2 regions of the Paenibacillus larvae subsp. larvae genome follow, and region 2 is predicted to be linked to the other one. Evidence: a T-box and tRNA genes for the amino acid it is inferred to sense, from the RefSeq annotation. Region 2 holds a T-box; the other holds one or more tRNA genes.
What was found. The T-box of region 2 lies ahead of tyrS (tyrosine--tRNA ligase). A T-box ahead of a tRNA ligase gene usually reads a tRNA of that ligase, here a tRNA-Tyr.
Positions count from the first base shown of each region.

Region 1: it has a tRNA-Tyr gene. The T-box ahead of tyrS (tyrosine--tRNA ligase) is inferred to sense a tRNA for this amino acid. The anticodon was not compared.

Region 1 is NZ_CP019687.1:321,359-332,959, reverse strand. It holds gene moaA (GTP 3',8-cyclase MoaA) at 1-244, opposite strand, end outside; gene BXP28_RS23760 (3-alpha domain-containing protein) at 286-378, opposite strand; gene BXP28_RS01845 (MOSC domain-containing protein) at 372-893, opposite strand; gene BXP28_RS01840 (hypothetical protein) at 1,119-1,502, opposite strand; gene BXP28_RS01835 (alpha/beta fold hydrolase) at 2,194-2,988, shown strand; tRNA gene BXP28_RS01830 (tRNA-Leu) at 3,137-3,219, opposite strand; tRNA gene BXP28_RS01825 (tRNA-Arg) at 3,224-3,300, opposite strand; tRNA gene BXP28_RS01820 (tRNA-Leu) at 3,318-3,406, opposite strand; tRNA gene BXP28_RS01815 (tRNA-Cys) at 3,415-3,488, opposite strand; tRNA gene BXP28_RS01810 (tRNA-Gly) at 3,495-3,569, opposite strand; tRNA gene BXP28_RS01805 (tRNA-Gln) at 3,576-3,647, opposite strand; tRNA gene BXP28_RS01800 (tRNA-His) at 3,659-3,734, opposite strand; tRNA gene BXP28_RS01795 (tRNA-Trp) at 3,745-3,818, opposite strand; tRNA gene BXP28_RS01790 (tRNA-Tyr) at 3,825-3,910, opposite strand; tRNA gene BXP28_RS01785 (tRNA-Thr) at 3,930-4,005, opposite strand; tRNA gene BXP28_RS01780 (tRNA-Phe) at 4,015-4,090, opposite strand; tRNA gene BXP28_RS01775 (tRNA-Asp) at 4,139-4,215, opposite strand; tRNA gene BXP28_RS01770 (tRNA-Met) at 4,219-4,292, opposite strand; tRNA gene BXP28_RS01765 (tRNA-Val) at 4,356-4,431, opposite strand; tRNA gene BXP28_RS01760 (tRNA-Glu) at 4,497-4,571, opposite strand; tRNA gene BXP28_RS01755 (tRNA-Ser) at 4,582-4,673, opposite strand; tRNA gene BXP28_RS01750 (tRNA-Asn) at 4,676-4,751, opposite strand; rRNA gene BXP28_RS01745 (23S ribosomal RNA) at 4,892-7,872, opposite strand; tRNA gene BXP28_RS01740 (tRNA-Ala) at 8,071-8,146, opposite strand; rRNA gene BXP28_RS01735 (16S ribosomal RNA) at 8,209-9,763, opposite strand; gene BXP28_RS01730 (nucleotidyltransferase-like protein) at 10,087-10,986, opposite strand; gene BXP28_RS01725 (DUF2614 family zinc ribbon-containing protein) at 11,105-11,506, shown strand.
Region 2 is NZ_CP019687.1:3,654,064-3,665,664, forward strand. It holds gene tdc (tyrosine decarboxylase) at 1-1,848, shown strand, start outside; gene nhaC (Na+/H+ antiporter NhaC) at 1,919-3,307, shown strand; T-box leader at 3,470-3,693, shown strand; gene tyrS (tyrosine--tRNA ligase) at 3,857-5,119, shown strand; gene BXP28_RS18970 (protein rep) at 5,151-5,852, shown strand; gene tyrP (tyrosine-tyramine antiporter) at 6,845-8,293, shown strand; gene tdc (tyrosine decarboxylase) at 8,351-10,213, shown strand; gene thiD (bifunctional hydroxymethylpyrimidine kinase/phosphomethylpyrimidine kinase) at 10,323-11,138, shown strand; partial or broken gene nhaC (Na+/H+ antiporter NhaC) at 11,230-11,601, shown strand, end outside.

The DNA of each region.
Region 1 (11,601 bases), 960 kb from region 2:
GATCTTCAATATGTTTACGAACAAGAGGCTCTCCTCCGGTTAATCTCAATTTTCTCACTCCCAGTCGGGCAAGTACCCTAACTACTGTTGTGATTTCATTAAAAGTTAACAAGTGATCATCCGGTTCAAACTCCATCCCTTCTTCAGGCATGCAGTAAACACAGCGTAAGTTACAGCGATCTGTGACCGAAATCCGTAAATAATCATGGACCCGGCCGTAGCGATCTATCAATACATTCTGCACACTTGTTCCTCCTGTTCCCGTAATTTTATGACCAAGACTATTTAAGGCTGTTTTCCTGCTGTTTTGGAGAGTTGAATCAGCTTATTCTCAAAACTGGTGCGCCAACTATCGGAAAGAGCCTCAACTTCTAACAATTTAAAATACCTTTTTTATTTTCACGTTCATGATATTTAAGCCTGTTTGCAAAGGAGACTGTTATTTCTTTGGCATCTCGCTTGAGGAGTTTAATTTCGGGACAGTCTGAAATAGTTCCCTCCTCCAGTATTCTTGCATAATAACCTGTATATCCCAAATTCGCTACTTCAGAAACAATCTCTGGTACTCCAAATTGAAAGATATCGCCAATATACACCTCATTTTCCGGCATTCCTTCTACTGTCAAGTTTTCTCCGAAAGCCCCGAAAGACAAATTCTGCTGAAGGTTGGATTCCCAAAAAGGATAATGCTCGTAGCAGTATATACACAAGGCTTTATCAGGTCCACCATGATATTTCAAGTCTGCCTGCCCATCACCTGTCAGGTTTGTCTTATTCAAGAAAACAGGGAACTTAACTGGTGTTTTAAAAATGCCTGTCTTCGTCAGTTTCCCGTGAAAACAGGCCTCAATAGGCATTCCAGCATTTACGGATTTGACTAAAGGCTCGGCCACTTCGTTGTCCTCCTGGTGAATAATCTACATGTTTCAAATTATACCAGCTGTAGGATTGAAGAGAAACATGCAATCTTAATAACGGATTGATACTATTAGAATAAGATAAGCTGGAAAACAATAAAAAACCTTGACGGTAGGTATTAAGCCGCCAAGGTTTTCTAATTGTCTTGGACCCGATATGTGTATACCTTCCAAAAACTATCTTGCTCTTGGTCCATACCATTAGCCTCCAGTACGGATTTTGCGATAAGTATCAATAAAGGAAAGAACATCCACACGTTTTCCTCTTTTTTTGGCCACTCTTGCCATTCGAAGGAGAGTCGTCCAAAATTCATCTAATACAGCGGATTCCGGATAAGTTTCTTCCTTTTTCCCTATTTTCGTGGTTGATGGTGAGACAGGTGCTTGGTCACTGGAGATGAGCATTTGAATTTGTTTTCTTTTCCACTCGTCACCTTTTACGTAAGTTACACCGATTTCCCGCATTTTTTTTCTAACTGAGGTCACAGGACGCTCCAATTCTTTAGCAATGACAGCAGGAGGGCAATCTTTCGACAGCACTATCAACCTATCCAATTCTTGGCTAGTCCATGATCTCTTTGACATGCTATTCACTCCATTCCTTCCTGTTCATATGATAATTTTCCCTATAAATAATTCTAACAAAATCATAGCAAGTAATTGTTACATAAGTTTTAGGATTATTTTAACATATAGCTACAAATTTGTGTCGAATTTCGGTACTTTTTATCTATCATATAGACCAAATGGTATGATACTATCGTCATGTTTTTCCTTTTATCGGAAAATTAAATGAGTGAGTTTAATTTCGGCCGGGACTTCAGCCTATAACTTAAGTCCATCTGATTTACCTTCATCCGGAAACTTATTTATATTTTCTGTATTCACTTGAATGGAGGATTCTTTTCTCCTTTTTACAAATTGGGTTTGAATTTTTTTTCTGATTTTTGACAATTTAAGGCAGTATTCACGCATTTATTTCCGAGGAAATATTATCCAACAATATTTGTCTTTCAAAGCATCTTTCCAAAAGGAACTTTGATTTGTGCTATGATATAACAAAAGAAACGAAAGTCCTCTATTTTATTTCGGCTGCTGATTTATTTTTTGTTAACTTGAGTTACTCAATTTCATAATACAACTGGTGAGCACTTAATAGAGAAGATATAGATAGATACGGTCCAGATTTATCTATATCTTGTACCCGTTCCGATGGATATCTAAGTTATGAAATGGATTCGACTATCAGTTTATGAACTTAAGGAGGTTATTTTTAATGAAATTAACAGTAAGAAATAAAGAAATGTACATAATTGATGAGGGAGAGGGTCCAGCATTGGTTTTCCTTCACGGTTCCCCTTTTGAGGGGAGCATGTGGATTAATCAACTGGATTATTTTAAATTGTCTTACAGGGTAATTGCACCTGACTTTAGAGGAATGGGACAATCTCAAGACTCCAAGCATCCATTTTCATTTGAAGAATTAGCCGAGGATATACTTGCTTTGCTGGATAATTTGGGTATTGTCCAATTTGTTTGCTGTGGTCTTTCCATGGGAGGATATGTTGCATTTTCCTTATGGCGTAAAGCGCCTGAGCGAATCCTGGCGTTTATTCTGACGAATACAAGACCGGATGCGGACACAGTCGAAGGCCAAACAAAACGATTGCATACAGCTGGGAACCTGCTTGAACATGGCTCCAACCAGTTAGTTGAGCAGATGTTACCAAACCTTGTTGCCGCGGATACTAAAAAAGATAATCAAAAACTGGTACAAGATATCCAAAACATGATTCTGTCCATGGACCCGGCCGGTTTGGCACACATCAGTCTGGCTATGGCATTTCGTGAGAGTTCGATTCAGGATTTATCTTCCATTTCTGTTCCTGTCTTAATCGTAGCCGGAACCGAAGACCCTATTACTCCTCCCGATGTGATGCAGCGAATGGCGGATAAAATTCCTGATTCCCAATATGTTCAGATAGATAAATCCGCACATCTGACACCTTTGGAGCAACCTGGCTGGTTCAATAAACAGGTAAAGTCCTTTCTAAAGCAAATGTTCCAATAATAAGGGTAATGAATGCTGCTAGTAAAAAAGAAATCAAAACAAATTGGAAACAAAAAATAACAGAATTATTCTTGAAAAGAAATGCAGTGGAATTGGGTATATAGAAAAAGCAAGTGCAGGGTAATAGCTGCACTTGCTTTTTGAATTATGCCGGTGAAGGGACTTGAACCCCCACTCTCTTGCGAGAAACGGATTTTGAGTCCGTCGCGTCTGCCATTCCGCCACACCGGCTTACTGGCGTGCCCTAAGAGATTCGAACTCCTGACCTTTTGATTCGTAGTCAAACGCTCTATCCAGCTGAGCTAAGGGCACTTACTATTCGATAGAACTGGTGCCGAAGACCAGACTTGAACTGGTACGGTAGTCACCTACCGCAGGATTTTAAGTCCTGTGCGTCTGCCGATTCCGCCACTCCGGCGTAAATAATGGAGGCGCCACCCAGATTCGAACTGGGGGTAAAGCTTTTGCAGAGCTCTGCCTTACCACTTGGCTATGGCGCCTTAGGATGGAGCGGAAGACGGGGTTCGAACCCGCGACCCTCGCCTTGGCAAGGCGATGCTCTACCACTGAGCCACTTCCGCATTAAACTGGGGGTATAGGATTCGAACCTATGCATGACGGAGTCAAAGTCCGTTGCCTTACCGCTTGGCTAACCCCCAACAGGACTATATGGGGCGATCGAAGGGAATCGAACCCTCGAGTGTCGGAGCCACAATCCGATGCGTTAACCACTTCGCCACGACCGCCATAAAACTTTGGCAGGGGCAGCAGGAATTGAACCCACACTAACGGTTTTGGAGACCGCTGTTCTACCTTTAAACTATGCCCCTATAATATGGTGGAGGCTGATGGATTCGAACCACCGAACTCGTAAGAGAACAGATTTACAGTCTGCTGCGTTTGGCCACTTCGCTAAGCCTCCACATTATAAAACTATGCGATGGTGCCGGCGAGAGGACTTGAACCCCCAACCTACTGATTACAAGTCAGTTGCTCTACCAATTGAGCTACACCGGCTGGTCGCTATGGTGGCTCGGGACGGAATCGAACCGCCGACACGAGGATTTTCAGTCCTCTGCTCTACCGACTGAGCTACCGAGCCTCAACTTATTTCCAGAACTTCCATGACATCATGATTCATGGAATAGAATGGCGGAGCTGACGGGATTCGAACCCGCGGTCTCCTGCGTGACAGGCAGGCATGTTAGGCCTCTACACCACAGCTCCATATTGCGGGGGCAGGATTTGAACCTACGACCTTCGGGTTATGAGCCCGACGAGCTACCGGACTGCTCCACCCCGCGGCAATTAACCTTAGAAGCAAGCGTATCTGCTAATCGCTTATGCCTATCTTCCGGGTTAAATTATGGTGGACGCTGACGGGATCGAACCGCCGACCCTCTGCTTGTAAGGCAGATGCTCTCCCAGCTGAGCTAAGCGTCCATATAAAGCAATGTGAGTTCAATTATATTAGGTTCTCACTGCTTTGTCAAAAGAAAAATTATACATGGTGACCCGTAGGGGATTCGAACCCCTGTTACCTCCGTGAAAGGGAGGTGTCTTAACCCCTTGACCAACGGGCCGGATATATAATGGCGGAGAGAGAGGGATTCGAACCCTCGAGACGCTTTTGGCGCCTACACGATTTCCAATCGTGCTCCTTCGGCCAACTCGGACACCTCTCCATTGGCTCCCCGAACAGGGCTCGAACCTGTGACAACTCGATTAACAGTCGAGTGCTCTACCAACTGAGCTATCGGGGAATAGGATTTTTCGAAGCATTACTGCCTCGGTCAGGCTGCGAGAAAATATCCTGCCTTAGAAAAGGCATGCAGCTTGAACCAGCCTCTTGCACCCTGAAAACTAGCAGCGAAGCAAAGTGTACTTAGAACAGTTGTTTCTTTAGGATAAGCCCTCGACCGATTAGTATTGGTCAGCTCCACGCATTGCTGCGCTTCCACCCCCAACCTATCTACCTCGTCGTCTTCAAGGGGTCTTACTACTTGGGAAATCTCATCTTGAGGCGGGCTTCACGCTTAGATGCTTTCAGCGCTTATCCCTTCCGTACATAGCTACCCAGCTGTGCTCCTGGCGGAACAACTGGTACACCAGCGGTACGTCCATCCCGGTCCTCTCGTACTAAGGACAGCTCCTCTCAAATTTCCTGCGCCCACGACAGATAGGGACCGAACTGTCTCACGACGTTCTGAACCCAGCTCGCGTACCGCTTTAATGGGCGAACAGCCCAACCCTTGGGACCTACTTCAGCCCCAGGATGCGATGAGCCGACATCGAGGTGCCAAACCTCCCCGTCGATGTGGACTCTTGGGGGAGATAAGCCTGTTATCCCCAGGGTAGCTTTTATCCGTTGAGCGATGGCCCTTCCATGCGGTACCACCGGATCACTAAGCCCGACTTTCGTCCCTGCTCGACTTGTAGGTCTCGCAGTCAAGCTCCCTTCTGCCTTTGCACTCTTCGAATGATTTCCAACCATTCTGAGGGAACCTTGGGGCGCCTCCGTTACTCTTTAGGAGGCGACCGCCCCAGTCAAACTGCCCACCTGACACTGTCCCCGAACCGGTTCACGGTCCCGGGTTAGAACTCCGATACGATCAGAGTGGTATCCCAACGCTGCCTCCACCGAAGCTGGCGCTCCGGCTTCTTAGGCTCCCACCTATCCTGTACAGATCGTACCAAAGTCCAATATCAAGCTGCAGTAAAGCTCCATGGGGTCTTTCCGTCTTGTCGCGGGTAACCTGCATCTTCACAGGTATTAAAATTTCACCGGATCTCTCGTTGAGACAGCGCCCAAGTCGTTACGCCATTCGTGCGGGTCAGAATTTACCTGACAAGGAATTTCGCTACCTTAGGACCGTTATAGTTACGGCCGCCGTTTACTGGGGCTTCGGTTCATAGCTTCGGGCCTTAAGCCCTAACCACTCCCCTTAACCTTCCAGCACCGGGCAGGCGTCAGCCCATATACTTCGCCTTGCGGCTTCGCATAGACCTGTGTTTTTGCTAAACAGTCGCTTGGGCCTATTCACTGCGGCCCCCTCGAGCTATTCACTCTACCGGGGCACCCCTTCTCCCTAAGTTACGGGGTCATTTTGCCGAGTTCCTTAACGAGAGTTCTTCCGCGCGCCTTAGAATTCTCTTCTCGCCTACCTGTGTCGGTTTGCGGTACGGGCACCTGCACCTGGCTAGAGGCTTTTCTTGACAGTGTGAGATCAAGACCTTCGCTACTGCTATTTTCACTCCCCGTCACAGCCCGGCTTTCATCGTGTGCGGATTTGCCTGCACACCAGCCTCACTGCTTGGACAAGCACTTCCATCAGCTTGCGTCCCTACCCTACTGTGTCACCCCATCGCTCATAGCGGTGTTTGGTGGTACAGGAATTTCTGCCTGTTGTCCTTCGACTACGCCTTTCGGCCTCGCCTTAGGTCCCGACTTACCCTGAGCGGACGAACCTTCCTCAGGAACCCTTAGGCTTTCGGCGGATCAGATTCTCACTGATCTTTTCGTTACTCATACCGGCATTCTCACTTCCAAGCGCTCCAGCTGTCCTCACGGTCAACCTTCTATGCTGCTTGGAACGCTCCCCTACTGCCCTTAATTAGGACCCATAGCTTCGGTGGTGTATTTAGCCCCGTTACATTTTCGGCGCAGAGTCACTCGACCAGTGAGCTATTACGCACTCTTTAAATGGTGGCTGCTTCTAAGCCAACATCCTGGTTGTCTGTGCAACTCCACATCCTTTCCCACTTAACACACACTTGGGGACCTTAGCTGATGATCTGGGCTGTTTCCCTCTTGACAATGGATCTTAGCACTCACTGTCTGACTCCCGGGCACCGAGTGGATGGCATTCAGAGTTTGACTAGACTTGGTAACCCTTGGCGGGCCCCGCACCCAATCAGTGCTTTACCTCCATCACTCTAACCCGAGGCTAGCCCTAAAGCTATTTCGAGGAGAACCAGCTATCTCCGAGTTCGATTGGAATTTCTCCGCTACCCCCACCTCATCCCCGAATTTTTCAACATTCGTGGGTTCGGGCCTCCAGTGAGTGTTACCTCACCTTCACCCTGGACAGGGGTAGATCACACGGTTTCGGGTCTACGCCTGCATACTTCCAAGCAATACAAAGTATTGCTACTTCGTAAGCTTATGCTTTGCCCTGTTCAGACTCGCTTTCGCTGCGGCTCCGGCTCTTCACCTTAACCTTGCATGCAAGCGTAACTCGCCGGTTCATTCTACAAAAGGCACGCCATCACCCTGATTTCCCGAAGAAAATCATAGGGTTCTGACTTCTTGTAAGCACACGGTTTCAGGTTCTCTTTCACTCCCCTCCCGGGGTGCTTTTCACCTTTCCCTCACGGTACTGCTTCACTATCGGTCGCTAGGGAGTATTTAGCCTTGGCAGATGGTCCTGCCGGATTCCGACGGGGTTTCCCGTGTCCCGCCGTACTCGGGATCCACCTTGGAGAGAGCAGACTTTCAGCTACAGGGCTGTTACCTTCTGTGGCAGGCCTTTCCAGACCTCTTCGCCTAATCTGCTCCTTTGTAACTCCGTATAAGGTGTCCCACAACCCCAGTGAGCAAGCTCTCTGGTTTGGGCTCCTCCGCTTTCGCTCGCCGCTACTGACGGAATCACGATTGTTTTCTTCTCCTCAGGGTACTTAGATGTTTCAGTTCCCCTGGTCTGCCTCTTCACTTCCTATGGATTCAGAAGTGAGTGACTGCGCATAACCGCAGCCGGGTTCCCCCATTCGGACATCCCCGGATCAAAGTCTGCTTACGACTCCCCGGGGCATATCGTTGTTCGCCACGTCCTTCTTCGGCTCCTAGCGCCTAGGCATCCTCCGTGTGCTCTTACCAGCTTAACCTATGCTTTGTATTTCTTTGAAGGGCTTTCGCTGCACCTGAATGTTTTCAATCACACGTAAGGTGAACATTCATCTGCAAAGTCGCTCACTTCAAACGAAACACTTCGCTTTATACTAAGGATGTTCTAAGTTCTCGCTTTGTTTCGCTATCTAGTTTTCAAGGTACAAGTGCGTTTTGTGTAAACAAAACACCGTAGATGGTGGAGCCAAGCGGGATCGAACCGCTGACCTCCTGCTTGCAAGGCAGGCGCTCTCCCAGCTGAGCTATGGCCCCAAACTCCATCAAAACTGACAACGAGTGAGTAAAGCCTTCTTGTACATTTCTGTACTCCATAGAAAGGAGGTGATCCAGCCGCACCTTCCGATACGGCTACCTTGTTACGACTTCACCCCAATCATCTACCCCACCTTCGGCGGCTGGCCCCTTGCGGTTACCTCACCGACTTCGGGTGTTGTAAACTCTCGTGGTGTGACGGGCGGTGTGTACAAGACCCGGGAACGTATTCACCGCGGCATGCTGATCCGCGATTACTAGCAATTCCGACTTCATGCAGGCGAGTTGCAGCCTGCAATCCGAACTGAGATCGGCTTTTGAGGATTGGCTCCGGATCGCTCCTTCGCTTCCCGTTGTACCGACCATTGTAGTACGTGTGTAGCCCAGGCCATAAGGGGCATGATGATTTGACGTCATCCCCACCTTCCTCCGGTTTGTCACCGGCAGTCATCTTAGAGTGCCCACCTCTGCGTGCTGGCAACTAAGATCAAGGGTTGCGCTCGTTGCGGGACTTAACCCAACATCTCACGACACGAGCTGACGACAACCATGCACCACCTGTCTCCTCTGTCCCCGAAGGAAAAGGTCTATCTCTAAACCGGTCAGAGGGATGTCAAGGCCTGGTAAGGTTCTTCGCGTTGCTTCGAATTAAACCACATACTCCACTGCTTGTGCGGGTCCCCGTCAATTCCTTTGAGTTTCAGTCTTGCGACCGTACTCCCCAGGCGGAATGCTTACTGTGTTAACTTCGGCACCAAGGGTATCGAAACCCCTAACACCTAGCATTCATCGTTTACGGCGTGGACTACCAGGGTATCTAATCCTGTTTGCTCCCCACGCTTTCGCGCCTCAGCGTCAGTTATAGGCCAGAAAGTCGCCTTCGCCACTGGTGTTCCTCCACATCTCTACGCATTTCACCGCTACACGTGGAATTCCACTTTCCTCTCCTACACTCAAGTCTCCCAGTTTCCAGTGCGAACCGGGGTTGAGCCCCGGGCTTAAACACCAGACTTAAAAGACCGCCTGCGCGCGCTTTACGCCCAATAATTCCGGACAACGCTTGCCCCCTACGTATTACCGCGGCTGCTGGCACGTAGTTAGCCGGGGCTTTCTTCTCAAGTACCGTCACTCCAGGGGCAGTTACTCCCCTGGCCGTTCTTCCTTGGCAACAGAGCTTTACGATCCGAAAACCTTCATCACTCACGCGGCGTTGCTCCGTCAGACTTTCGTCCATTGCGGAAGATTCCCTACTGCTGCCTCCCGTAGGAGTCTGGGCCGTGTCTCAGTCCCAGTGTGGCCGTTCACCCTCTCAGGTCGGCTACGCATCGTCGCCTTGGTAAGCCGTTACCCTACCAACTAGCTAATGCGCCGCAGGCCCATCTGTAAGTGACAGGTTGCCCCGTCTTTCATGACTTCTTCATGCGAAGAAACCAGCTATCCGGTATTAGCTCACGTTTCCGCAAGTTATCCCGGTCTTACAGGCAGGTTGCCTACGTGTTACTCACCCGTCCGCCGCTAACCTGGCGTCTCCCGAAAGAAACACAAGGTCCGCTCGACTTGCATGTATTAGGCACGCCGCCAGCGTTCGTCCTGAGCCAGGATCAAACTCTCCAATAAAGTTGTTTCTTTATCGAATGAGCTGATTGCTCAACTATACTTTGCTGACGAGAATTTCTTCTCTTAGTCACTTTGCGTGACCCGCTTTATCACTCGTTGTTCAGTTTTCAAAGGACAATCATGTGAGTTAATCTCACATTTCGTGTCAGCCACTCTCGCAGCGACTTCTTTAATATAACACATCTAATCATCTAATTGCAAGCTTTTTTTATTTCCATTTACTATGAAACAAAAAAACTAATAGAGTTTGATGATAGTGTTTGCTGCCGTTCCCGGCGGCGAAATATAATTTACCATAGACCCATCAGAGAGTCAACCCCCTATCAGATTCTTTTCCCTTTAGCGGAATCATCCAAATCCGCCGTTCTTACATATCTGATCAAAAGCTCTGTTAAATCCTCATCTCTTGGAACGAAGACCTCCTCAATCAGTCCCCGCTTAACCAGTTTATGAACAACTATTGGAATCAGGTTCCGAACTTCCTGTAAATCGGTTAATTGTTGTAATTCAGTCATACTCCAGGTCTCTTGACGTTCCTCCATTAAAGCGAGAAGCGGTTTGCAGCACTTTTCCATTTTGGACATGACAGAAAATTCACAAGCCAAAAGTACAAGTTCAACACGCTGTTTTATTGTTTCTTTACTCATAGTTAGTTCTTCATAGAGCTTATAGACACCGGGGTTCACCTGCTTAATTCGTCCCCAGATGCCCAGATCCGGATGCTCCCCCTCTTCAATCAATACGATTTGGGCCCAATGACGGAGAGCTTCAAGAATATGCTGATAGGAATCCATTTGCTGCCCTTGCAGGCTATACCGCTTTCCCTGTACATATTCATTTAAAAACTGGGCAAATTCGACAAATAGCTGCCACTCCCGGATTTGCTCCGGAAGGTCTAAAAGAGTTTGCCGCAATCCGCCCAGGTTTCCATAGCGGTCCAGAATAATCTCCCCCTTTAATAACGAATTCCTGATTTCAATATAAGAATTTGTAAAAAGAAACACTTTCATCTCCTCAATATTTATCCATCTTTCTTGTATACGCTTCCCGTCTTTTATATAATGGATAATAGATTTGCAATTCCTTAGATTGCCATTAGAGACAATAAACAGAAGTTTATCCGCACCGTCATACATAGGAGGATTTTCCTTGCCAGGTTGAACAACAAGAACCCCCTCAATTTGATTATTAAGCTTGTATTTGAGAGCCAACGGTTCGATCATTTTTCGTTCATTCCTCCCCGGCGGAATTCCTTAATGATAACTTCTACAATTTGTAGAAGTTTCCTGCTCTTTTCAGTGATAAATCTTATCCAAAATATAAGGAAAGAAGTGACTTCTTGTGAGATTCAAATCAAGCAAAGTGAATGAATTTCGCCTGTGGGGCCTGCTGCTGACAATGGGTGGGATGATGCTTATGATTCTTGGTCTTGCCGGCGTTGTATTTAATTGGGGCCCGATCGGCAAAATGATAGCTGTCGTATGCATGGTTATCGGTATGCTCAGCATGATGGGCAGCATGGCTATCTATTTCTGGGCGGGAATGCTCTCCACTTCGGCCGTTTCTCTAGATTGCCCTGAATGCGGAAAACGAACGAAACTTTTAGGTAAAACGGACCGTTGCATGTTTTGTAAAACAATCCTTACTTTTGATCCGCAATATATACCCGGAGAAAATGGTAATCCCGATCCGCTTCCGCAAAAGAACTCTCCGGATCAGACAGAAAAAAACCTTCAGAGCTAACTGCCCTATATTCAAAATTAAGAAGAGGCTGTCCCAAAAGTCGATTTGCGATGTTTTGACCCGCTTAAAGTTAAATTTCAGGTAAAACAGAACCT
Region 2 (11,601 bases):
CTTAACTTAAAAGCCTTATTCTTAGGAAGCAAGGGTGAAAACGTTGATTTATTTAAAGAATTATTACTAAAAATGGTAGATGAACATGTGGGGTGGCGCCAAAACTATCAACCTCAGGATTTACCTGTTATTACCCCTCAGGACAAAAGTTCAAAGAGTTTTATGGAAACCGCTGACTATATGCGAAGCATATTCAATGTATTATCTTCCAGACTCCGTACAGATTCAATACCCTGGCACTCAGCAGGACGTTTCTGGGGTCATATGAACGCTGAAACCCTGATGCCGGCTATCATCGCTTACACAGCTGCTATGTTATGGAACGGCAACAATGTAGCCTATGAATCCTCTCCAGGTACTTCCCAGATGGAGGAAGAAGTGGGGCATGATTTTGCGGCCTTAATGAGCTATGAAAAAGATAAAAGCTGGGGCCACATCTGTGCCGACGGTTCTATTGCCAACATTGAAGGTTTGTGGTACGCAAGGAACATGAAATCCCTTCCTTTAGCCATAAAAGAAGTAGTGCCCGAATTAGTTCAAGGCAAATCTGAATGGCAATTGTTGAACATGTCTACAGAGGAAATTCTTAATATTCTGGATCAGGTTCCGGAAAAATTGGATGAAATTAAATCTCATTCCGCACGCAGCGGAGAAAACCTGCAAAAATTAGGAAAATGGTTAATTCCACAAACGAAACATTATTCCTGGCTGAAAGCTGCTGACATTATCGGTACAGGCCTTGATTGTGTGGAATCTATTGACGTTGATCATAATTACCGTATGGATATCAGTAAATTGGAAACGAAAATCCGCGAATTGGCGTCTAAGCAAATTCCCATTCTTGGTGTAGTGGGGGTTATTGGAACAACAGAAGAAGGTCAGGTAGACCACATCGACAAAATCATCGCCCTTCGTAAGAAACTGGCTAAAGAGGGTATTTATTTCTACATTCATGTAGATGCGGCATACGGCGGATATGCACGGGCCATTTTCCTGGATGAGAATAATCAGTTTATTGACTACAATAAATTGGATGAAGTCTATGCCAGACACCATGTCTTTACCGAAAAAATCGAATGGCTGACTGAAGATATTTATAACGCTTTTAAAGCCATGAGTCAGGTTGAATCCATCACCATTGATCCGCACAAAATGGGATATATCCCTTATGCGGCGGGGGGGATTGCCATAAAAGACATCAGAATGCGTGACGTCATCTCTTACTTCGCAACCTATGTATTTGAGAAAGGTGCCGATATTCCTGCACTGCTTGGTGCCTACATCCTGGAAGGTTCTAAAGCGGGGGCAACTGCGGCAGCGGTTTGGACCGCCCATAAAGTAATGCCGCTGAACGTAACGGGGTACGGCAAACTAATCGGCGCAAGTATCGAGGGAGCTTACCGCTTTTATCACTTCCTGCAGGGCAGACAATTTAAAGTCGGGGCCAAGACCATCAATGTCTATCCGTTAACCAAGCCGGATTTCAACATGGTGGACTATGTGTTCAATGAAGAAGGCAATACCGATTTAGCTAAAATGAACAGATTAAATCATGATTTCTTCGACCAGGCTTCTTATGTAAAAGGCGGCATCTATATGAATGAATTTTTGACATCACATACAGATTTTGCCGTTCCAGATTATGGCCATAGTCCGCTTCAATATGTGAAAAGCCTAGGATTTAGTGAAGACGAATGGATGAAAGAGGGTAAAATTACCGTATTACGTGCTGCTGCATTATCCCCGTATGCCCATGATAAAGAAGTTTTTAATGAGTATGCGCCTAAAATCGAAAAAGCTATGAAGGAAAAGCTCGAGGTCATATACATGCAGGCCCAGGCTGAATAAATCTTATCAGTCTTTTTGAAGTCTAAAAAATGTTTACCCACTTAGACCGCAGCCAAGGAGTTCCTCAAGAATGAAAAAAGATGTGACATTAAAAGAAAGTATCTTTCTCTTAGTGGTTTTATTAGCCATAATAGGAGTTTGCATCATAGGATTTGGTGTACCTCCGCAAATTCCTATTCTTATTTCTTTAGGTATAGTTATCCTATTCGCGGCAATAAAGGGAATTTCTTGGGATATTATTCATAAGGGAATCCAAAACGGAATATTGCCAGGTTTAATCCCGATTATAATTTTTATGCTGATTGGGGCTATTGTAAGCGTCTGGATTGCTGCAGGGACAATTCCAACCATTATGGTATATGGATTCAGTATTTTATCTGTTAAATTCTTTTTGCCCTCTGTGTTTATTATTTGTTCACTTGTAGGAATAACAGTCGGGAGTTCCTTTACTACAATATCAACGATAGGCATCGCCTTCTTTGGAATGGGACAAATCATGGGCTTTCATCCGGCCTTGACAGCCGGTGCCGTTATATCAGGCGCTTTCCTGGGCAATAACGTCTCTCCTTTATCGGATACAACGAACTTGGCTTCGGCCATAGCGGAAGTGGATTTATTCGGACATATCCGGAATATGCTGCGGACCGTGACTCCTGCTTTCCTCATTTCCCTTCTCTTTTATATAGTGGTTGGCCATGCCAATGTGCTTTCAACGGGAAGCCAAATAGAGGAACTGGTAAATACTTTGAGGTCTTCCTTCACGATTTCTTTTGTTCCTTTAATTCCGGTTTTTGCTTTGTTTCTTTGCGCATGGAGAAAAATACCGGCTATTCCGACCCTGCTTTTGAGTATTGTAATAACGATCGGTATCTTCTACATTTATCATCCGGATACGAGCTTTGATCAAATGGCCCGGCTCTTGCAGGATGGATATGTATCGCAAACCGGGGTACCGGGTGTCGATTCCCTATTAACCCGGGGCGGAATTCAAAGTATGATGTGGTCCGTTTCCCTTATTCTTCTTGCCTTGGCACTCGGAGGGCTGTTAGTAGAGATCAGAATTATCGAAACGTTAATCTCCCGAATTGCAGGTTTTGTCGGCACAAAAGGGAAATTAATTCTGATGACGTCCTTAAGCTCAATAGGGGTTAATCTTCTTCTGGGGGAACAATATCTTTCCATCATCTTGCCGGGCAAAGCTTTTAAATCACAATTTGACAAAATCAAGATAGATCTGAGAAAACTTTCAGCTACATTAGCCAACGCAGGGGCTGCTGTCAATCCGCTCATTCCATGGGGGGTCAGCGGAGTATTTATAACAGGTACTTTAGGCGTCTCAACGTTGGAATACTTGCCGTATTCCGTATATTGCATAGCAGCTCCCCTAATAAACATTGTCATGGGTTTTTTGGGAAAAAGTAAGAATATTTTGAAATCACAGGGAAATCCCTCTCATTAAAATTCGCATAGTTAAATTTGGACCGTATTTATCTATATCTTCTCCATTAAGCGCTCACCAGTTGTATTATGAAATTGATTCGTTTAATTTTTCTGAAAACTTTTAATTACTTAATTGACAATTAACTGTTCATTCACTATAATGGCTATAAAATCTTATACAACATATACGCTGAAGGAGCTCAGTAGCAATTTTGCCCTTGTTATCCAGAAAGCTGGGGGTTGATGCGACCTAGCACAAACAAAACTTGCGAATTACACTCCGGAGTATCTTAGGTAACACTAAGCGGGATAGCATACGATATTATTGCTGAGAGTGGTATGGATAGTGACTGCAGCACTATTCATGCAAATTGGGTGGTAACACGGTTAATAATCGTCCCTGTGTCTAGGCTAGACATAGGGGCTTTTTTATTTAGAAAAATAATGCATGGTGTACATGTACATTCAGCATGAAGTTCATGTAAGGTGTTTTTGCATTCTGATCTTTAAAAGAATGGATGCAAAATGCCGCGGTATAGAAATTAATAAATTAAAGGAGTGGACAGCAATGAATATTATCGATGAGTTGGAATGGCGCGATGCGATAAATCAACAGACAGATGCCGAGGGACTACGCAAACTGGTAGAGGAGAAGAAGATCTCTCTGTACTGTGGAGTTGACCCGACGGGTGACAGCATGCATATTGGACATCTGATTCCTTTCATGATGATGAAACGGTTCCAGTTATTTGGACACCGGCCGGTTATTCTTATTGGCGGGGCAACCGGAACGATTGGCGACCCAAGCGGACGCCAGACCGAACGGCAGTTGCAAACGTTGGAACAAGTCCAGCATAATGTTGAAGCTCTTACCGCCCAAATGAAAAAGCTGTTTGGTTTTGGCGGGGATAATGAAGTGAAAATGGTAAATAACTACGACTGGACACATAAAATGAATGTTCTCGATTTCTTGCGTGACTATGGTAAAAACTTCAGCGTTAATACGATGCTGGCCAAAGATATCGTGGCGAGCCGTCTGGAAAGCGGTATTTCATTTACGGAGTTTTCCTACCAAATTCTTCAGTCCATGGACTTCCATCATCTGTTCAAGGAAGAAGATGTTCAACTGCAAATTGGCGGGGCCGACCAATGGGGGAATATAACCAGCGGTCTGGACCTGATCCGGAAGAAAGAAGGCCCGGATGCGAAGGCATTCGGATTAACAATCCCGTTAATGTTAAAAGCCGATGGTACGAAATTTGGTAAAACAGCAGGCGGGGCTATCTGGTTAGATCCGGCGAAAACGACACCATTCGAGTTCTACCAGTTCTGGGTAAATACTGATGACCGCGATGTAGTAAAATACTTGAAGTTTTTTACCTTCTTAACTAAAGAAGTGATTGAGGAACTGGCTCAAAAGGTTGAGACGGATCCGGGCAAGCGTGAGGCACAAAAAGTGCTGGCGGCAGAAATGACGAAGTTTGTGCATGGTGAAGAAGCTTTAGCTCAGTCCGGAAAAATAACCGAAGCCTTGTTCAGCGGGGATATCAAAGGACTGACTGCAGACGAAATTGAGCAGGGATTTAAAGATATGCCGACATTCCATGCATCCAAAGAATCCAAAAATATTGTGGATTGGTTAGTGGAATTAAGAATAGAACCATCCAAACGGCAAGCACGGGAAGACATTACGAACGGAGCCATTTCAATGAATGGGGAACGCGTAAGTGATCTAAATACGGAAGTAACAGTGGAAAACTCATTCGACGGAAGATTCATCATTATCCGGAAAGGTAAGAAGAACTACAGCCTGGTGAAATTAGGAGAATAAGTTCACCATGGAATAAAAGTGAGGATTGTTGATGCTGGCATCGTGGAACCGATCGTTGGAATTAGCCTATTTTAATCAATACCTGATGACAAAAGTTAACAAGGAGAAACAGGTTAACTGGCTGTTAGTAGATTTGGGTTTAGAAGAAAAAGTGGCCGAAGATCATATCAATCAAGTACTTGATTGTATGTTAATTGGATTCAACCGCCTGTTTAAATATAAGTGTATCAAGCAGGCTTCCCTGGGTTATTTTCGTATGCTGGATATTTGGAAATCCGGGGATGGTTACCATCCTCGGATTCATATCCTGCTTCCAACTATCAAAAGTTACTTCCAGGGAAGATATTATATTAAATATGATAATTGGATTTCCTTGTGGAGTAAGGCATTGAGTGCCGAGAGTAACGTATCTGTAAAAGTCAAAGTAATAAATGATAAAGTGGATAATCACACAATTATTAGTAAAATGAAAAAAGGCATCTTAGCTTTTCATGATGTTTCGAACAAAAAAACTTCAACTGGAAAAAATACACTTATTGCATCCCGAAGACTTATAGGGTACAGCAGACTGCTCAAAGAGGTAATGGATGAGACTGTAGCAGGCGGAGATTTCGCTTTGGATTTGGACCAATTATGCATAGAGGATACCATTGCGAATGCTGCATTTGAAAATATGATAGAATGGCACCCTGGTGTAAGATCCGAAAACAGGAATCCTTTTTTTCAGTTATAATAAAAGCTTAATATCTTAATATAACCTATTCCGGCTAAAAGAGCGAAGTTACTCTTGACCTTGCCCGGAAACCCACTTCATGCAGAAATGATCTGCATTGACTGGTGGGGTATATCCTTCCAGCCGTTGGCCGGAGGGATATACCCCACCTCTTTTTATATAGCCATATCCTCTTCAATTAGCCATATCCTCTTCAATTAGCCATATCCTCTTCAATTAGCCATGATTTTCTTCCAATCCGCTTCGGGATCATACTTCCCCGATTGAATAATGGGTTTCTTTACTCATTTAACATCTTCCCCAACATTTTTATCCCGTGGTTACTTCCCATCATACAACCTCACGAAAATCCAGATGCAAGTGGTTTGATATAAAATTAAAATTGCATCCTCTTTTTTACACAAAATCAAGTAAAAAAATCTTAATGAGATAAAAAATACACCAACGCATCAAAGCATTTATGGGTTTACGTCTTTATCGATAAAGGGGATTACGCTTTAAATAAATGAACAACAAGATTTTATAAATGTTATAAAAACGGCTATATATCAATGTTTTTAAATATATTGACAAAACAAAAATATAGGCGTAAACTGACATTGCATGATAATTCACAAGTCAAATTTATTTTAGTAAATTAGTAAACTAGCGAAAGGCCAAAAGAATGCTTGATAAATAGTTTGAATAATGAAGTAGGCTTGTGAAATAAGACAAGTATTTTTTTGTCCTAGCAGAACCGCTATTCACGAAAGGGATGATTTCTATAAGACCCTATATTTTCTTCAGTAGTTTGTTTTAATACTCTAATTTTCAAGTCTGCATTTCTGCATCCCAGTTATACAGCCTATTGAAGATTAGACTATTAGTTCAGGTTGCTTTTCAGTTTTAACCAAATCAATTTCACAAAACAGCTTCAGAAGGAAATTTTAAGCTGTGAAATTGATTTAACCATTTATTCAATGCGGAATTGGATAAGGGAAGGGACGATAATTATGTCAGGTCAGAAGAAAATGTCGCTTTTTGGATTGATTGGTATTACGATGGCCTTTTTTGGAACGGTACGTAGTGTACCTACTCTATCCATTACAGGTTGGACGCAAATTTTTTATATGCTGGTTGCGGCTGTTCTATTTGCATTACCCATTGCATTAATGTCGGCCGAACTTTCCACCGGATTCCCGGAAGAAGGCGGGCCGCAAGTCTGGGCGAAAAATGCTTTAGGCGAAAAATGGGGATTTGTGACTTCCTGGTTACTATGGGTCCAAATGTTCTTCGGTATGGTGATGGTAGCCTCTACAGTTGGTGTTCTATTTGGCTACGTTATCAATAAACCGGAACTGTCTACGAATAATTACTTTATTTTTGCTGTTATTCTCATCTCTTACTGGGGTGTCACGTTATTAAACCTGAAATTCGATATGGTTAAAATTGCCGGTAACTGGGGGGCCGTGATTGGAGTCTATATTCCATTCGTACTGCTTGTCGTGCTTGGTGTGATCTACATGATCAAAAACGGGATTCAACCGCAAAGTTACTTAGGAAATTTTAAAGCAAGCGATCTGGTTCCTAATTTTAAAGATTTGGGCAGTTTGACCTATCTATCCGGAATTATTTTTATTTTCGCGGGTGTGGAAATCTCTTCCGTACACGCTAACAACATTGAGAATCCAAAGCGCAACTACCCTGTGGCCGTTATTACTTCTGTTATATTGCTGGTAATTTTCAACATCGTTGCCGGTTTAACAGTGTCTAACGCTGTACCAATGGGTGAACTGCAGCTTGCTAATATTACTCAGCCTTACTTGATTTTTTGTGAAAACTTGGGCATTCCCTCTATTTTCGTCAACCTTGTTTCCCTAATGATCATGATCGGGGTATTGGTTCAACTGAGTGCATGGGTGCTTGGTCCGAGTAAGTCTATGATTAAAGTAGCGGATGAAGGGAATCTTCCTAAATTTTTCCAAAAACGAAACAAAAAAGATATTCCTATTACTTTCGTTATGATTCAAGCGATTGTAATTTCTTTAGTATCCTTCTTATACGTGGTTGTTCCGGATGTGAATAGCGCGTTCCTGATTATTACGATTACTACAACCATTCTTTACTGTGTTGTCTATGCTTTAATTGCTATTTCAGCTATCCGTTTGCGTTACAAAATGCCAGATGTGAAACGGCCATTTAGGTTAGGAAGCAAAGGGAATGGATTGATGTGGTTTGTTTCCCTGCTTTCCATGATAAGTGTGATCATTACGATTACCGTAAGTTTAATTCCGCCATCCATTCTGGAGCCAAGCCAATATACGGGTTATATTATCTATCAGATAGTCGCTACAGTAGTCATGATTGGTATTGCTCTAATTATCAATAAATGCAAGAAACCTGAATGGAAAAAAGAGGCATCTGCAGACCAGACAAAAGTCTCGGTAAAAAAAGCTTATTGAAAGGTGAAAACTGGTTTTTCAACTAGATCATTCAGCATGAAAATGGAGGAACAGGACATGAAGAATCAAATTGCAGACATCAACTTAAAAGCATTATTTTTAGGCGAAAAGGGAGAAAACGCAGATCTGTTTAAAGAATTACTTCTGAAAATGGTTGACGAGCATGTAGGCTGGAGACAAAACTACCAACCGCAAGACTTGCCGGTAATTACGCCACAAGATAAAAGCTCGCAAGGCTTTCAGGAAACTGCCGACCATATGCGCAGCGTATTCAACGTATTATCTTCCAAACTGCGGGCTAACTCACTTCCATGGCACACTGCCGGACGTTTCTGGGGTCATATGAACGCTGAAACCCTTATGCCGGCTATTATCGCTTACACAGCTGCCATGTTATGGAACGGCAACAACGTAGCCTATGAATCTTCTCCGGGTACTTCCCAGATGGAAGAAGAAGTCGGACACGAATTTGCCACGCTGATGAGTTATAAAAAAGGCGAAAGCTGGGGTCATATTTGTGCCGACGGCTCTATCGCCAACCTTGAAGGTTTATGGTATGCACGGAACATGAAATCCCTGCCGCTTGCTATTAAAGAAGTAGCGCCTGAGTTCGTGGAAGGAAAATCCGAGTGGCAACTTCTGAACATGTCCACTGAAGAAGTTCTGGAAATCCTGGACCAAATTCCGGATAAAGTAGACGAAATCAAGGCTCATTCTGCACGCAGCGGAAAAAACTTGGAAAAACTGGGTAAATGGTTAATTCCACAAACGAAACACTACTCCTGGCTGAAAGCCGCTGATATCATCGGTGTTGGTCTGGACTGCGTTGATTCTGTAGACGTAGACGACAACTACCGCATGGATATCGACAAATTGGAAGCTAAGATCCGGGAATATGCGGATAAACAAATACCTATTCTTGGTGTTGTGGGTGTAGTTGGTACTACAGAAGAAGGAGAAGTTGACCGCATCGACAAAATCGTTGCCCTTCGGGAGAAACTGGCTAAAGAGGGAATTTACTTTTACATCCATGTAGATGCCGCATACGGCGGATATGCGCGTGCCATCTTCCTCGACGAAAACAATGAATTTATCGAGTGGGATAAAATCGATGAAGTATATGCGAAATACAACATTTTTACTGAAAAATGCGAATGGTTAACCAGAGATATCTACGAATCTTTCAAAGCTATGAACCAGGCTGAGACGATCACTATTGATCCGCACAAAATGGGATATATCCCTTATTCCGCCGGAGGTATCGTAGTAAAAGACATCAGAATGCGTGACGTCATCTCTTACTTCGCAACCTATGTATTTGAGAAAGGTGCCGATATTCCTGCACTGCTTGGTGCCTACATCCTGGAAGGTTCTAAAGCGGGGGCAACTGCGGCAGCGGTTTGGACCGCCCATAAAGTATTGCCGCTGAACGTAACGGGGTACGGCAAACTAATCGGCGCAAGTATTGAAGGAGCTTACCGCTTCTACCACTTCCTGCAGGGTAAAGAATTCAAAGTCGGGGACAAAACGATCAACGTCTATCCGTTAACTAAACCGGATTTCAACATGGTGGACTATGTGTTCAATGAAGAAGGCAACACCGATTTGGCTAAAATGAACAAATTAAACCATGACTTCTTCGATCAGGCTTCTTATGTTAAAGGCGGATTATATCACAATGAATTTATCACATCCCATACAGACTTTGCCGCACCTGACTATGGAAACAGCCCTCTTCCGTACGTTCAAAGTTTGGGATTTAGTAAAGCGGAGTGGGATCGTGAGCAGAAAGTTACGGTATTGCGTGCCTGTGCTCTGTCTCCGTATGCCCATGACAAAGATGTTTTCACTGAATACGCCGAAAAAATGGAAAAAGCGATTCAACAAAAACTGGAAGCTATCTATAAAGAAGAAAATTAAATAGAAGTACTCCCGGAAGTAACAGTGAATGCGTAACACTTTGTAAAAGATGTTACGCATTCGTCTGTTCTAAATTGCACGGTAACTATAACGATTAGGAAGTGAAACCATGACTATCAAAAAGGTATTGACGATTGCGGGTTCGGATTCAAGCGGCGGAGCCGGCTTGCAAGCGGACCTGAAAACATTCGAAGAGTATGGAACATTTGGTTTTACGGCTATTACTGCAATTGTTACGATGGACCCTTATCATAATTGGCGCCATGAAGTATACCCTATGGATACAGAGCTTGTAAATAAGCAGCTGCAAACGATTTTTTCCGGCGGTCCGGTAGATGCTATGAAAACAGGAATGCTTGGTTCGGTAGACATGATAAAGCTTGTAAATAACATGATCAGAAAATATAAAGTGAAACATGTTGTGATTGATCCTGTTATGGTGTGCAAAGGGGAAGATGAACCCCTGGCTCCGGAAAATGAAGATGCCATCCGTGAATTTCTTGTGCCGGAAGCTGATATTGTAACGCCTAACTTGTATGAAGCGGGCCAGTTATCCGGTATGAAAAACTTAAGAACTGTAGACGATTTGAAAGAAGCGGCCCGGAGAATTGTTGGCCTTGGAGCCCGAAATGTGGTGATTAAAGGAGGCAAAGCGCTGGAAGACCATAAAGCAATTGACCTCTTCTATGATGGTTCACAGTTTATTCTTTATGAAGCGGAGAAGATTCATACGAATCATAATCATGGTGCCGGATGTACATTTGCCGCAGCTATTACGGCAGGACTTGCAAAGGGATTATCGGTACAAGAAGCGGTAGCTAAAGCAAAAAGGTTTACAGCTGAGGCTATTAAAGGCGGATTCGCTTTTAACGCATTCGTCGGCCCGGTTTGGCACGGTGCATATAATCAGGCGGATAAACGATAAATTAGCGGTTCCAATTCATATTTTATGAAATTTATTTCATAGCAGCGGCCTAGCTGCTATTTCCATGACACAACATGAGGAGCAAAACAACATGAAAAAGGATGTCTCGATAAAAGAAAGCGTCTTTCTTTTAGTAGTTTTATTAGCTATTATAGGAACTTGTATCATAGGTTTAAGCTTGCCCCCCAAATTCCTATCCTGATTTCCATAGCCATGGTCATGTTTTATGCAGCGATCAAAGGTTTCTCCTGGGATACTATTCATAAGGGAATTCAAAATGGAATCTCACCCGGATTAATCCCTATCATTATCTTTATGCTCATCGGTGCTTTAGTCAGCGTATGGATTGAAGCAGGAACAATTCCTACCATTATGGTATACGGCTTCAGTCTTATATCGGTCAAATTTTTCCTTCCATCCGTTTTTGTGGTTTGCGCTCTTGTCGGAGTCACAGTAGGCAGCT